2 regions of the Dyadobacter sp. BHUBP1 genome follow, and region 1 is predicted to be linked to the other one. Evidence: riboswitches for the same ligand, from Rfam matches in the RefSeq annotation. Region 1 holds a riboswitch; the other holds the start of a gene.
The links. Region 1 has a riboswitch for thiamine pyrophosphate ahead of thiS (sulfur carrier protein ThiS). Riboswitches for the same ligand answer to the same signal wherever they lie in the genome.
Positions count from the first base shown of each region.

Region 2: it holds a riboswitch for thiamine pyrophosphate, as region 1 does, so the genes downstream of both, ACQ4MZ_RS25585 (TonB-dependent receptor) here and thiS (sulfur carrier protein ThiS) in region 1, are expected to answer to the same signal.

Region 1 covers NZ_JBOBIH010000001.1:1,046,073-1,053,500, forward strand. The annotation lists gene ACQ4MZ_RS04375 (thiamine phosphate synthase) at 1-578, opposite strand, end outside; gene thiC (phosphomethylpyrimidine synthase ThiC) at 578-2,470, opposite strand; gene thiS (sulfur carrier protein ThiS) at 2,516-2,716, opposite strand; TPP riboswitch at 2,788-2,883, opposite strand; gene ACQ4MZ_RS04390 (GNAT family N-acetyltransferase) at 3,026-3,529, shown strand; gene ACQ4MZ_RS04395 (bile acid:sodium symporter family protein) at 3,717-4,823, opposite strand; gene ACQ4MZ_RS04400 (RraA family protein) at 4,920-5,852, opposite strand; gene ACQ4MZ_RS04405 (amidohydrolase/deacetylase family metallohydrolase) at 5,955-7,229, opposite strand; gene ACQ4MZ_RS04410 (SusD/RagB family nutrient-binding outer membrane lipoprotein) at 7,399-7,428, opposite strand, start outside.
Region 2 covers NZ_JBOBIH010000008.1:92,822-100,249, forward strand. The annotation lists gene ACQ4MZ_RS25570 (GH3 auxin-responsive promoter family protein) at 1-68, opposite strand, end outside; gene ACQ4MZ_RS25575 (S41 family peptidase) at 180-1,571, opposite strand; gene rocD (ornithine--oxo-acid transaminase) at 1,568-2,830, opposite strand; TPP riboswitch at 2,903-2,999, shown strand; gene ACQ4MZ_RS25585 (TonB-dependent receptor) at 3,067-5,514, shown strand; gene hemE (uroporphyrinogen decarboxylase) at 5,542-6,570, shown strand; gene ACQ4MZ_RS25595 (D-glycero-alpha-D-manno-heptose-1,7-bisphosphate 7-phosphatase) at 6,573-7,097, shown strand; gene ACQ4MZ_RS25600 (arginine decarboxylase) at 7,338-7,428, opposite strand, start outside.

The sequences.
Region 1 (7,428 bases):
TTTTCAAACTGAGCAACAGCATTGTCGGGATTTTGCCAGATGCTGCCCAGTACCGCTGCGCCATCAAAGCCCATTTCTAGTGCAGATTTTAAATTTTCAGCATCAATGCCGCCTAAGGCTATCACTTGATTTGGGTAATTATGTTTTTGCAATCTGAAATCAGGAGGGACCTTCGCCGAATAACCAGCCTTTGAAATACTATCAAAAACCGGCCCCAGGAATGCATAATCAAAGCGGTGCGAAAGTCTTTCAAGTTCTTCCGGATCATGTGTCGAGGTGCTGATTGTGAATCCATCGCTTTTCAATATTTCCAATGTTTCCTCGCTCTGCGTCAGCCTGTTTTTCTCAGTGAAATGCAACCCGGTAATGCCAAACTCATGGGCAAGCTCATGATGCTGGTGCAGTGCAATGCGTCCTCGGAATTGCGGATCGATCTGTTCCAGCCATATTCGCAGCTCGGTTTCCGTGGCTTTGGGCTTGCGCACATGCAGGCGTGCAAGTCCGTGTGCGAAGAGCCGGTTGACGATACCGGCTTCTTCGGACAGTATTTCCGGGTGAGTTATGACGATGAGCTCCATTACAGATAAATCTCGCTGCCTTTTTCTGCAAATTCCCGCGCTTTCTGCTGCATACCTTCCGCCACGGCCTCTTCGGTAGCCAGTCCGTTTTCCTCTGCATAGTCGCGGACATCCTGTGTGATCTTCATCGAGCAGAAGTTCGGGCCGCACATTGAACAGAAATGCGCAACCTTGGCCCCTTCGGCCGGAAGCGTTTCATCGTGAAACTCACGTGCGGTGTCGGGGTCCAGCGAAAGGTTGAACTGATCTTCCCAGCGGAACTCGAAGCGGGCTTTACTCAATGCATTGTCGCGGTACTGTGCGCCGGGATGGCCTTTGGCGAGGTCGGCGGCATGGGCGGCGATTTTGTAGGTGATCACACCGTCTTTTACATCTTTTTTATTGGGTAATCCCAAATGCTCCTTCGGGGTTACGTAGCAAAGCATAGCCGTGCCGAACCAGCCGATCATGGCCGCGCCGATGGCCGAGGTAATGTGGTCGTAACCGGGCGCGATGTCGGTTGTCAATGGGCCTAATGTGTAGAATGGCGCTTCATGGCAGTGTTTCAACTGCTTCTCCATATTCTCTTTGATCAAATGCATCGGTACGTGGCCGGGGCCCTCGATGATCGTCTGCACATCGTGCTTCCAGGCGATTTTGGTCAATTCGCCCAGCGTTTCGAGCTCCGCGAACTGTGCGGCATCGTTAGCATCGGCAATGCTGCCGGGGCGTAGGCCGTCGCCCAAAGAGAATGCCACATCGTAAGCCTTCATGATTTCGCAGATCTCCTCGAAATGCGTGTACAGGAAGTTTTCTTTGTGATGCGCCAGGCACCATTTCGCCATGATCGACCCGCCACGCGAAACAATGCCGGTGATGCGTTTGGCAGTCAGCGGTATGTAGCGCAGCAGGACGCCCGCATGAATTGTGAAATAGTCCACACCCTGTTCGGCCTGCTCGATGAGCGTATCGCGGAAAAGCTCCCAGGTCAGGTCTTCGGCTTTGCCATTTACTTTCTCCAAAGCCTGGTAAATAGGTACGGTACCAATGGGCACCGGCGTATTGCGGATGATCCACTCGCGGGTCTCGTGGATGTTCTTGCCGGTGGACAGGTCCATAATGGTGTCGGCACCCCAGCGGCATGCCCAGACGGCTTTTTCGACCTCTTCTTCAATGCTCGACGAAACGGCCGAGTTGCCGATATTGGCATTGATTTTCACCAGAAAATTCCGGCCGATAATCATCGGTTCGCTCTCCGGGTGGTTGATATTCGAAGGGATTACCGCTCTTCCGGCCGCTACTTCCTGTCTTACAAACTCGGCGGTAATGTGGCTTTTCGGCGTATTTGCCCCAAAACTATGTCCGGCGTGCTGGTGCGCCAGTGCGCCAGCTTTACCATTCAGCGACTGCAAATGCGCGTCAATGCGCTGATTTTCGCGGATGGCGATGTATTCCATTTCCGGCGTGATAATACCCTTTTTGGCATAATGCAGCTGAGAAACGTTCTGCCCGGCTTTGGCGCGTAACGGCTTTGCATTATGTGCGAACCGCAAATAGTCGAGCTTCGCGTCGGCGAGGCGCATCCGGCCGTATTCAGAGGAAATCGTTTCCAGTTCCTCCACGTCCCCGCGCGAGCGTACCCATTCCGCACGTAATGCAGGAAGGCCTTTTTTGACGTCTATTTCAATGTTGGGATCGGTATAAGGGCCGCTGGTGTCGTACACGGTTACCGGCTCATTGGGCTCGCTGGCTCCGAGGCGACCTGAATGCGGGCCGCCATGTATGCGCGTATCGTTCAGTGAAATCTCGCGCATGGCCACGGAAATGTCGTGGATTTGCCCTTTCACATATATTTTCTTCGAATTCGGAAACGGGTCACGGGTGATGGTTTCCGGCGTTTTTTCTGTCTTCATGATGCTGTTTTTCTGGTTAAATGGTGGATACAGGACAATGCAATGCTAGCCGCCCTGGGTGGCGGTAATGAGCGTAATCTGGTCGTTGGGGGAGAATTGGCGCGTGGGCCAGTCGGATTTCGGGACTACCGATTGGTTGATGGCTACTGCGATGCCTTTGCCGGAGGGAAACAGCTCGGATACGAGTTGCCCTACCGTGTAAGTGACGGCTATTTGCTTTGTCTGACCGTTTAGGATGATTTCCATTCCTGATTCAGTTTTAAATACAAAAAACTCAGGGATGGACCTATGAAGAAAGAATAGACGGAGCTACGTGCACAGTAACACCTGCTTTTCCCTTCGGCAGTACTAGCTGCATCAGGTTCAAAGGGTATGATCTCAGTCCGCATGTCGGGACACCCCTAAAGTTGAGGCAAAGCTATTCGAAATTCAGGATTTTCAAAAGAATTAGAAAAAAACGTAAAACAGAACGTGGATAAGACGTGAAATTTTTTAAAATAATAAGGTATTTTTGACCCTAATATTGAAACCTGTATAACGACCTGCTTTATTTTGATGGATTTGATCATCAGAAGTGCCGCTCCTAAGGATCTGCCTTCGCTGTTGGAAATTATCAACCACGCTATTCTGAACACCACGGCTATTTATGATTACGAAGCCCGGACCATGGAACAACAAAAAGCCTGGTTTGAACAGATGTTCTATGACGGTATGCCGGTGATTGTGGCAGAGCTGGAAGGCGAAGTGATCGGTTATGGTTCCTACAATATTTTCCGCCCGAAAATCGGATACAAATTCAGTGTGGAGCATTCCATTTACCTCGACGAAAAGTCGCGTGGCATGGGCGTAGGTGGTAAATTGCTAGGGAGCCTCATCCAACGAGCGAAGGAGTCGGGCCTGCATACGATGATAGGCTGCATTGATGCCTCGAACCGCGCAAGCATTGAATTTCACAAGAAATATGGGTTTGTGGAGAAGGGTTACCTCAAAGAAGTAGCTTATAAATTCGACCAGTGGCTGGATTTGGTTTATATGCAGCTGTTGCTGGAAGAGGATTGATATTTTTGGGAGGAAGGTCGAAAGGGAGGAAGGGGAGGAAGTCAGAAATGGTCAAGGGTGGTCAGGAATGGTCAGGATTAGTTAAGAATTTATCCAACAAAATTGACAATACCTGACCGCGAATGACAACTCCTGTCAACACTTGACAAAAAAACGAGGCGCAGCTAATAACTGCGCCTCGTTCATTTTAATGGGCTCTGCCCGTTTCTACATAAGTATCTTCATCGCCGGTGGGTTTGCCTTGCCACCAGGAGGCGAGGATGGAACCGGTAATGTTCATCAGTGGTCCGAAGATTGCGGGAGCGAGGCCTACGGTGGCCATTTTACCCATTTCCTTGGCAATACCGGAAGCCAAACCGCCATTTTGCATGCCTACTTCAATGGCAATCGTACGGCAGTCGCGCTCACTCATGCGGAACAGGCGCCCCGACCAGTAACCGAGCGTGTAACCCGAGAGATTGTGGATTAACACGAGGAGCAGCAATGCAGGCCCGATGGAAAGCAGACTGTCGCGGCCGGCAGCCGTGATGATTACGATAATGAACGCGATACCGCCCATCGATACCAATGGCATAGCGGCATCCAGCCATTTTACTTTTCCGCTGAACAGCTTATTGAAGATAAGCCCGGCGCCGATCGGGATGATCACCATTTTAATGATATCCCACATCATATGCAGCGTGTCGATTTTCACGAACGCGCCTGCGAGCATGCTCATGAGGACCGGCGTTACGATAGGCGCGAGCATGGTGGAAATGGCGGTAATGGTAATGGACAGAGCCAGGTTCGCTTTCGCCAGGTAAGAGATCACATTGGAAGCCATGCCGTTCGGTGAGCAGCCGATGAGAATGATCCCAGCAGCGATTTCAGGCGGGAAGCCGCTGATGTTCGCAAGTGTATAACCGATCGTCGGCATGATGATAAAGTGGCTCACTACGCCGATCAGTACCCCTTTGGGCATTTTAACCACCCCCACAAAGTCGCCGAAACTCATGGAAGTACCCATCCCGAACATGATGATCTGGATGAGTGGAGTGATCAGCGTTGAAAGTTTAAAGTCGCCCACCGTGAGGAAATGCTGAGGGTAGTATAATGCGGTGGTTACCGCCGCGAAAATCACGGTGGTGTAAGTGAAACCTTTTAGTTTTTCATATCCCCTGAAACTGATGGCCAGCGACAGGAAGAATGCAATGAAGAAGGGGCCGGCCGAAGGGAGGCTCCCCGTGAAAGCGAGGTAGAGCGCTATCAGCAGGCAAACCGCGGCGACGGCGGACATAAGCTTGTAAATATTCATATAAATGTATTTAAAATGCTATTTTAAAAAAGCGAAAGAAAATTCCTGTCTGCTTCACCAAACAGGAAATGCTTAAAACCCGGCCGGATTACTCGTTTACCAGGTTCTTTTTTTCATGTATTCGTCTAGCTCCGAACGCTTCATAGGGATTTCGTTCGGGTTCTTGTCGAGCCATTTCAGGAAGTCTGTTTTCAGAGCGTCGGTCCATTGGCTGTCAATCTGGCCTGGGGTGTATTTGCCTTCTTTCAGCATTTGAATGCCGAATTTGTCACGCAGTGCGATGAATTCGGCGGTTTGCACCACTTTCTCGACCATGTGCGACGGGACGAAGATTACCCCTTCTTTTTTGGCCAAAACCAGATCGCCGGGAAGTACTACCGCGCGGCCGATGCGAATAGGAGTATTGATGCCGGTGACCACCGCGTCTTTGAGATACGAAGGATCGAAATCACGGACGAATGCATTGAAACCGGGGATTTTGGAGAGGCCGTCGAGGTCGCGCACGGAGGCGTCGAATACCACACCATTGCCGGTTTTGGCAAAAATAGAATTGGCCAGGTTATCGCCGATCAGCGTACCTTCCACTATTTTGCCCATACCGTCGGCTACGTATACGTCGCCTTTGCTGAGCATGTCGATCGGCCAGGAGTTGGTATTGCCGATGCGGCCTTGTTTGGCACCGCGGTCTTTGATATTCTTTTCGATATCCGGGCGTGAAGGCATGAACTGCGCCGTCAGTGCACGGCCGGCGATCACCACGTCGTCGTGCACGATTTTCCAGTTGCCTTCAAACTGGCAGTTATAGCCTTCGTTTTTGAGCACTACCCAGGCTTCTTCGATATTGATGTCCTTTGCGCGGCGGACGAGGTCGTCGGAGATTTTCGGGCGGCCGTCGGGGAAGCGTTCACCTTTCCATTCGGAGGTCAGGAAAATCAGTTCTTCTTTTGGCATAGTCTGCGCCTTCGCGGTCTGCGGGCCTCCAAGGGTTAGGGTCAGGATCGTCGTTAAAGAGAGAATTGGTAGTTTCATAAGACAAGAAAATGTGCGGCAGGAATATATTGAGTAGGTAAAATTAGGTAAAATATCAATCGGGGCCCTGTCTGGTTAAATCATCCAGAGCTCCCGTTCAGATTATCTTCTTGAAACCACGATAGGGTTGGTCAGGCCATTCAGGTCGTACACCACCTTACCTGCGCGGATCGTCACTTCGGCTTCGAGTTTCTGCTTGCCCTGTACTTTGGCGCCGGTGTAATCGAAGAAACCGAATGTGCCGGTGTCGTTCATCTGGAACTTGCCGTCGAGTACGCGCAATACGGATACGTCCGCACGTGAACCCACCGAGAGATTACCCAGCTCTTCGCGGTGAATGGCTTGTGCCGGAGCCCAGGTGCTGGCTTTGATCACCGCCGGCAGATCCATACCCATGGCTAAGAATTTGGACATCACATTCAGCATGTCCTTCATGGCATTGTTCATACTGCCGGTATGGATGTCCGTGCTGATAGTGTTGGGATAAAAACCGGTTTTGATGGCCGGGATCGCCTGCGAGAATGCGAAGCTGATACCTCCGTAACCCACATCGAAAATGATGCCTTTTTTGCGTGCTTCATACACGAATGGCTTCACTTTACCGGCTTTCACGTCCACGATCGGCTCGCGGCTGGCAAGCTGGCCGAAGCAGTGCGTGAAAATGTCGCCCGGGCGGAGGTGTTTCATGAAAAGCTCTTCAATGGGCAATACCGGCTGGCTGCCGCCGAAATCGATCATGACCGGAATATTGGCCAGCTTGCCGGCTTCCACAGCGCGGTCGGTAGGCGTCCAGTTGTAACCATTGAAATGGGCAAGCTTGATACCGACGATATGTTCAGGATATTCTTTCGCGACTTTGGCGGTAGCGGCAGCATCCATGTCTTCGACGTTCTGCTCGTACGTGCCGCCGCGCATACCTTCGCCTACGATGTTCAGGAACGAGAGCACGCGGGTGCGGGAAGCGTCAATGGTTTGTTTCTTGAAATCAGGGAAGGATTTCCAACCCGCGCAGCCTGCATCCACAACGGTGGTAACGCCGGTGCGGAATGTGAAGCCGTCGGGAGGAAGGGCGTTAGGACCGTTGCTGTAAGTCTGGTCCATTTTGGTGCCGAAGAAATTGTGCGAATGCATGTCGATCAGGCCCGGCGTCACGAAAAGGCCTTTCGCATTCACCACCTGCACACCTTCCTTGGCGTCGATGTTTTGGGCAACGAGCATTACCGTGTCGCCTTTCAGCGCGACGTCCATGATGCTGTTGATATTGTTTTTGGGGTCAATCACATGACCGCCTTTGATGACGATCGAATACTTCTGAGCCTGTGCGGCAAAACCGGCAGAACAGAAGAGGGCGGCGGCAATGAATACTTTTTTGATCATGGGTTTTGGTTTAGGAAAGAACTATTATGGTTAAGACAAGGAAACGCATTGAAATACCTCATTCACGGATCGAAAAATTTCAGGCTTAAAAAGCGATACGGACTGCCGATTTTGGTCGGCAATCCGTATCGGTCATTCACTTCACAGGCAAACAGCGCATAAATTCCGCTTATTTATCCCACCAAACTTTGCTCGAAAG
Region 2 (7,428 bases), on a different contig from region 1:
ATAAACTGTTCGATCCGTTCGAAGCGCCGCTTCATAAACCAGACAGTCATATCATTTACCAGCTTCATAAAGGTCAATTAGTTAGAAATACGCAAGTTTGTAAAAATAGCAATAAAAAATGGTGAGAGAACAGTTGCAAGCCGTTCTCTCACCATTCGGGAAATTTTATCAGCAGGTGGTTATCTGTCAAAGAACATATTGCTGCCGCCGGCCTTTTGGCTGATCGACGACGACAGTTCCGCGTTTGCCTCCTCCGCCAGCACGCGCGCGCTCCGGAGTTGGCGCGTTACGTGCGTACCCGTGATCTGGAAGAGTGCCTCGCCCAGCAAGGGATCGCGTGGATCGCCATAGGGATAAAGGATATTGCCCTCGCTAACCTTCACATCCGGCTCAAAGCCAACATGGTAATCCGACTTCTTGTCCTTATTCAACGATTTGGAGACAATCGGCTGCAATCCCACTTTGATACCATTCTTCTCGTCGCTGATCGTGACCGACCCCACATTCTTACCCACAGTTTTACCTCCGACCAGTGTTACCGTCATAAAAGGCTTCAACCCATTGATCACCAGTTCACTCGCGGAAGCCGTCCGCGACGACACCAGTACCACGAGGTGTTTCAGGTCATTGCCTACATTCTGACTTTTGGATATAAACTTGTCGTAGAAATAGGATTCACCGTATTTTTTGAGGCTCGTTTCGGTTACCTGCTTGTTGTATTCCTTGTAATAAAATACATCGTTGGCCGTCACCTTACCCATAAGGCTTGCCAGGTTGGTCGCAGAACTTACATACCCTCCCGGATTATAGCGCAAGTCGAGGACCAATGCATTGATATTACTGTTTTTGAATTCCGAGAAAATCGCATCCAGCTTCTTATCATACGCCTTGTTACTGGTTTGGTAAGGCTCGGGAATAAACTGGTGATAAACCACGTATCCGATTTTGTTGGCACCGATCGTGTAAACAGAATCAAAGAACACCGGATCTTCCTGCAAGACAATGGGCGTCACGTCACGCTTCGTCGTAGTTTCCTTCAAAGTACCATCCTTAATGTCGGCCAGGGTGTAAGTAGCCTTATCCTGAGTATTGAGCAGTTTTGAGTAGTTCGAGTCCGTCAATTTCTGGCCATTCACACTGCTGAAAACATCGCCCCGCACAAAGCCGGCCTTGGCGGCAGGTGAGTCCGGGATCACGTAAAGCACAATGCCTACTACATTGCTGGTATTGGCAGGAAAATACACCAGTTTGTACTCCATGCCGCTTGTTTTGGATTCGCCTCCCAACGACGCTTCCAATTCCTTCGCACTTTCCTGCATCCATGAAAACCGGTCGCCGTCCGGGCGCGCCGTCGCATCATATTTATAAAGCAGAGAGCTGAAAAAATCGCTCGGCGTTTTGTTGTAATCGGGCGATGCGGTGATGTGGTCGGTCCAGTAATACCAGTACTTCATGTTGGTATAGATCCACTCGTTGGTCTCGGTATCATTCTTGGGATCGGCGTTTTTTTCCTTGCAAGAAAAAACACAGGCAGCGATTAAAATGACAGGCAGGAGAAGTTTCAGTTTCATAGATTTCCGTTCATTTCTAAAAATACCTCTTCAATAATGCGGCAAGCTTCGTCCATCTGCGACTCATTGATCACCAGTGGCGGCGCGAAACGGATCTTGTTGCCATGCGTAGGCTTGCACAACAGCCCTTTTTCCATCATTTTATAACAAAGGTCCATGGCCGTGCTGCTATCTTCGGAGTCGTTGATCACGATCGCATTCAGCAGCCCCTTCCCTCTAACGCTTTCGATCAGAGAACATTGCTTTTGAAGCTCCTGCATTCTCTTGCGGAAAATCCGGCCCATTTGTTCGGCATTTTCAGCAAGGTTTTCATCCTGGACCACCCGTAATGCAGCGATGGTCACCGCGCATGCCAACGGGTTACCGCCATAGGTCGAGCCGTGCTCGCCGGGCGCGATCGTCAGCATGATTTCGTCGTCGGCCAATGCAGCCGAAACCGGCATGGTACCACCCGATAATGCTTTGCCGAGGACCAGGATATCAGGCTTTACATTTTCCCAGTCACAGGCAAGCCGTTTTCCTGTACGGCCGATACCGGTTTGCACCTCGTCGGCGATGAACAGGACATTATATTTTGTACACAGATCACGCACGCCTTTTAAGTAACCCTCGTCCGGCACCACTACACCCGCTTCACCCTGAATAGGCTCCACCATGAAACCGGCGATGTCCGGGTCATTTTTCAGGAGGCTTTCGAGGGCAGGAAGGTCATTATAGGGTATGATTTCGTAGCCGGGCAGGAACGGGCCGTAGTCGTTGGTGGAACAAGGATCCGTCGACGAGGATATCGCCGCCAATGTCCTGCCCCAGAAATTACCGGCGGCATACACGGTTTTTGCCTTTCCGGGCTCGATACCTTTTACTTTATACGCCCATTTCCGGGTTAGTTTCAGCGCAGTTTCGCCGCCCTCCACGCCCGAATTCATCATCAGGACTTTATCATACCCGAAATAGTCGCAAAGAAATTTCTCGCATTCGCCAAGGCGGTCGTTATAGAATGCACGGGAGGTGAGCGTCAGCTTTTGCGCCTGGCGTACCATCGCATCCACGATCTTCGGATGGCAATGCCCCTGGCTCACCGCGCTGTATGCCGACAGGAAGTCGAAATACTGCTTTCCTTCCACATCCCACAAAAAAACTCCTTCGCCCCGCTGGATAACCACCGGCATCGGCTTGTAATTATGTGCCCCATACCGGTATTCGAGCTCCATAGCATGCTGAGAGGCACTGATATCGGTCGTGTCTGTATAGCTTTTCATTTTGGTATTCAAATAGTTAGGAACTTCATTTCGAGATATGTAAAATTACGGAAAAGCGTATTAATTTTGCAGCATAATCTCAAGGGGTGCCCTACCGAACGGGCTGAGATCATACCCATTTAACCTGATCCGGGTAATGCCGGCGTAGGGAGAGAAAGCCGGACCGGCTGTTTTCTGTTAATATTTTATCGAACTTTCTGATAGGTGGCCCCTGCCTGTTGTAATTATTGATCGCAATGCGAAAAATTACTACCTGTCTGCTGACCTTGCTGTTCAGCACCACCTCACTCGTCACTTTTGCCCAAAAGAGTGTTTCCGGCCGTGTGACCGATGCCGAGGACGGCAAACCGCTCCCCGGCGCGACCATTAAGGCCGGCGAGATCCGCGGTACGAGCACCGACAAGGATGGCCGTTTTGTTTTGAAAAACATCTCTGAAAATATCGAAGCCCTCGACATCTCCTACATCGGTTACCAAACTTCAAAAATCGCCGTCGGCGCTTCAAATCAGCTGGAAATCAAGCTCAACAAAAGCACTTACCAGGCTGATGAAGTGATCATCAACGCCACCCGCGTGAACGACAAAACGGGTATGGCTTACACCAATGTGACCGCCGCACAAATCGACAAGCAGAATATGGGGCAGGACTTGCCGGTACTGCTCAACTTTTCCCCTTCCCTTGTGAGCACGAGCGACGCAGGCGGCGGCGTGGGCTACACGGGCATACGCATACGAGGCTCCGACGCGACGCGGATCAATGTAACTGTGAATGGCATTCCTTATAACGATGCTGAAAGCCAGGGGGTTTTCTGGGTAAATATGCCGGATTTCGCCTCGTCGGTAAGCAGCATTCAAATCCAACGGGGCGTGGGAACTTCCACCAATGGCGCAGGCGCATTTGGCGCTTCGGTGAATATTAATACCAATGCATTCCGCGAAACAGCTTATGCGGAATTGAATAACTCTTACGGCTCGTTCAATACATTCAAAAACACATTGAAAGTAGGCTCCGGGCTGATTAAAGATAAGTTTACATTCGATGCCCGGCTGTCGCGGGTTTCTTCGGATGGCTTTGTGGACCGCGCTTCCTCAGAATTGCATTCTTATTACCTCTCAGGCGGATATTTTGGCAAGAAGAGCTTTGTGCGGATCAATGTGTTTTCGGGGAAAGAACGCACTTATCAGTCGTGGAACGGTGTGCCGGAGGCCAAATTGCGCGGCGATCGAGAAGGTATTCTGGCTTATATTGACAGAAATTACTTAGGAGAAAAAGATGCGCAAAACCTGCTCAATTCCGATAACCGGACTTATAATTCCTACACGTATAAAAACGAGGTGGATAACTACCGTCAGGACCATTACCAGATCGTTTCCTCCCATAACCTGAGTAATAAACTGACGTTCAACCTCAATGCATTCCTCGTCCGCGGACTGGGCTACTATGAGCAATATCGTTCCGGTGACGATTACAGCAAATACAACCTTCCCAATGTAATTATCGGTAAAGACACGCTCACCAGCACCGACTTCATCCGTCGCCGCTGGCTGGATAATTACTTTTACGGAACTACATTCTCCTTCGATTACAACAGTTTCAAAAAGCTGACAGCGAGCTTCGGCGGAGGCTGGAACCAGTACGATGGCGACCACTATGGTCAGATCATCTGGGCACGCAACGCGGGCAATATCGAGAATGAGCACCAATACTATTTCAGCACGGGGAAAAAGAAGGATTTCAACCTGTATGGAAAGGTTTATTATGCATTCACGGATCGGCTGACTGCATTTGCCGATTTGCAATACCGTCGGGTAAGCCACGCCATTCAGGGAACAGATAATGATCTGGTTCAATTGGCATTTGACGAGTCGTATTCTTTCTTTAATCCAAAAGCAGGTCTTACCTACCAGCTGGCTGAGCAAAGCTCGGTTTATGCCTCATACAGCATCGGTAACCGCGAGCCGAACCGTGACGATTTCACATCTTCAACCGCCAATCTTTTCCCTAAAAGCGAACGTTTGCAAAACGTAGAGGCCGGTTTCCGCACGCAGCAAGGCAAATGGGCATTCGCGGCAAATTATTATCTGATGAGTTATAAAAACCAGCTCGTACTCACCGGTCAGATCAACGACGTGGGTGGCTCTGTGCGTGTGAATGTGCCGAAAAGTTACCGCACCGGTATCGAGCTGGAAGGTGCTGTGGTATTCAACAACCACCTGAAATGGAATGCGAATGCCACTTTCAGCCAGAACAAGATCAAAAATTTCACGGAATACATTGTCGACTATGATAATGGTGGTTATAAAACCGTCGATCATGGTAAGTCGGATATTTCCTTTTCACCAAATGTAATTGCCGGAAGCCAGTTCACTTATTCGCTGCGCAAAAACCTGGAATTGGCCTTGCTGACAAAGTATGTAGGCAAGCAATATCTGGACAATACTTCCACAGAAACCCGCAAACTCGATGCTTACCTGACCAACGATATCCGTCTGTCATGGACTATCAAACCATCGTGGGCAAATGAAATCGGATTCAATTTGCTCGTAAACAATGTCCTGGATGAGCAATACGAATCGAACGGCTATACCTACGGTTATATGTACGGGGGCGCACTCACGCAAGAGAATTTCTATTTTCCGCAAGCGGGAAGGAATTTCCTGATCGGGGTGAATTTCAGGTTTTGATAACCACTTTCTCCCTACCTTTGCCGCATGAATCTGAAAAATGACCTTTTGCTTCGGGCGGCGCGGGGGGAGAAGACCGAACGCACGCCTGTTTGGATGATGCGCCAGGCCGGGCGCATCCTTGCAGAATACCGGGCCGTTCGTGAGAAAGCCGGAAGTTTTATTAATCTTGCCACTACACCAGAAATGGCAGCAGAAGTCACCCTGCAACCTGTCGACTTGCTGGGCGTAGATGCTGCCATTATATTTTCCGACATCCTGGTGATTCCCGAGGCAATGGGACTGCCTTATGAAATGGTGGAGCAGCGCGGACCGGTGTTCCCAAGCACGGTTCACTCGTTAGCCGACCTGCAAAAGCTGCATATCGCCGAGCCGGAAACGGACCTCAAATATGTGCTGGACGCCATTAAAATCACGAAAGAAGGTCTCGCGGGCCGCGTTCCGCTGATCGGTTTTGCGGGTGCGCCGTTCACAATTTTTTGTTACATGACCGAAGGCAAAGGCTCCAAGACCTTCTCAGTCGCGAAAAAACACTTATACGCCGATCCCGAATTTTCACATACATTATTACAACAAATTACGGACAGCACGATCGCTTATCTGAAAGCGCAGATCGCGGCAGGTGCCGATATTGTACAACTCTTCGACTCCTGGGCGGGCATTCTCTCGCCCGAGCAGTACCGCGTTTTCTCGCTGCCTTATATCAAACAGATCTGTGATGCGATTACCGAAGTACCCGTGACTGTTTTTGCCAAAGGTGCATTCTTTGCCAGAAAGGAAATCGGAGAACTAAGCTGTTCGGTAGTGGGCCTCGACTGGAATATGGACATCGCCGAATCGCGCGAGCTGATCCCCAACAAGACATTGCAAGGGAACCTGGATCCGTGCGTGCTCTATTCTTCCTACGACCAGATTCGCGCGGAAGTGAAGAAAATGGTGAACCAATTTGGCACGCAGCGGTACATTGCCAATCTCGGCCACGGCGTTTATCCCGACACCGATCCCGACAAGGTACGATGCTTTATTGAAGCCGTTAAAGAGTTTTCTTCCTTATAAATATGGCTTTACAGCAAAATAAATGCGTATTCCTCGATCGCGACGGAGTACTGAATGAGGATTGTCCGGACTATTTGTATAAGCTGGAAGAACTCGTTATACCGGAAGGTGTTGTTGAAGCGCTCCGAATGCTGAAAGAGGCGGGCTACCTGTTGATTGTCATTACGAACCAGGCAGGTATCGCGAAGGGGCTGTATACGGCTGATAATGTGTATGCGATTCACGAAGCCATGCAAAAAGTGTCGGGTAATGCGCTGGACGACCTGTATTTCTCGCCGTATCACCCGGCCTATTCCGGCAACTCATTGTCGCGAAAACCAGGTTCGCTGCTGATCGAGAAGGCCATGGCCAAATATGCTATCGATCCCGCGCAATCGTGGATGATCGGCGACCGGGAACGGGATATGGAAGCTGGAAAGAAAGTAGGTTTAAAAACGGTTCACATCATCCCGAATGCAGAAGAATCGACGGGAGACTATGCCGCTGTGAATTTGCTGGAAGCCGCCAGGCTGATATTGCAGCAGTAATTAAGCTTTTACTACCGGCGCAGGCTGGATTTTCTGTACTGATCCGTAAGCGGGACAGGCGTGTTTGGTGCAAGATGATGCTACCGCCAATGTTCCGCAAACAGCCAGGAGAAGTAAGATCTTTTTCATTTTCCAGTTCGTATAAGTTTTTGTCACTACAAAAATATAAAATTAAGTTCTTTGAATGAGCGTTTTAGCTTGACTAATAACGAACTCATTCAAAGAACTTTATATGCGGCATCAGATTTTTGTTTCCGCCAACTCTTCTTCCGGCTCCACGCGAGGCTTTTCGATCGCCGGCTTTCCATCCTGTGCACCGAAAGGCTCCTCT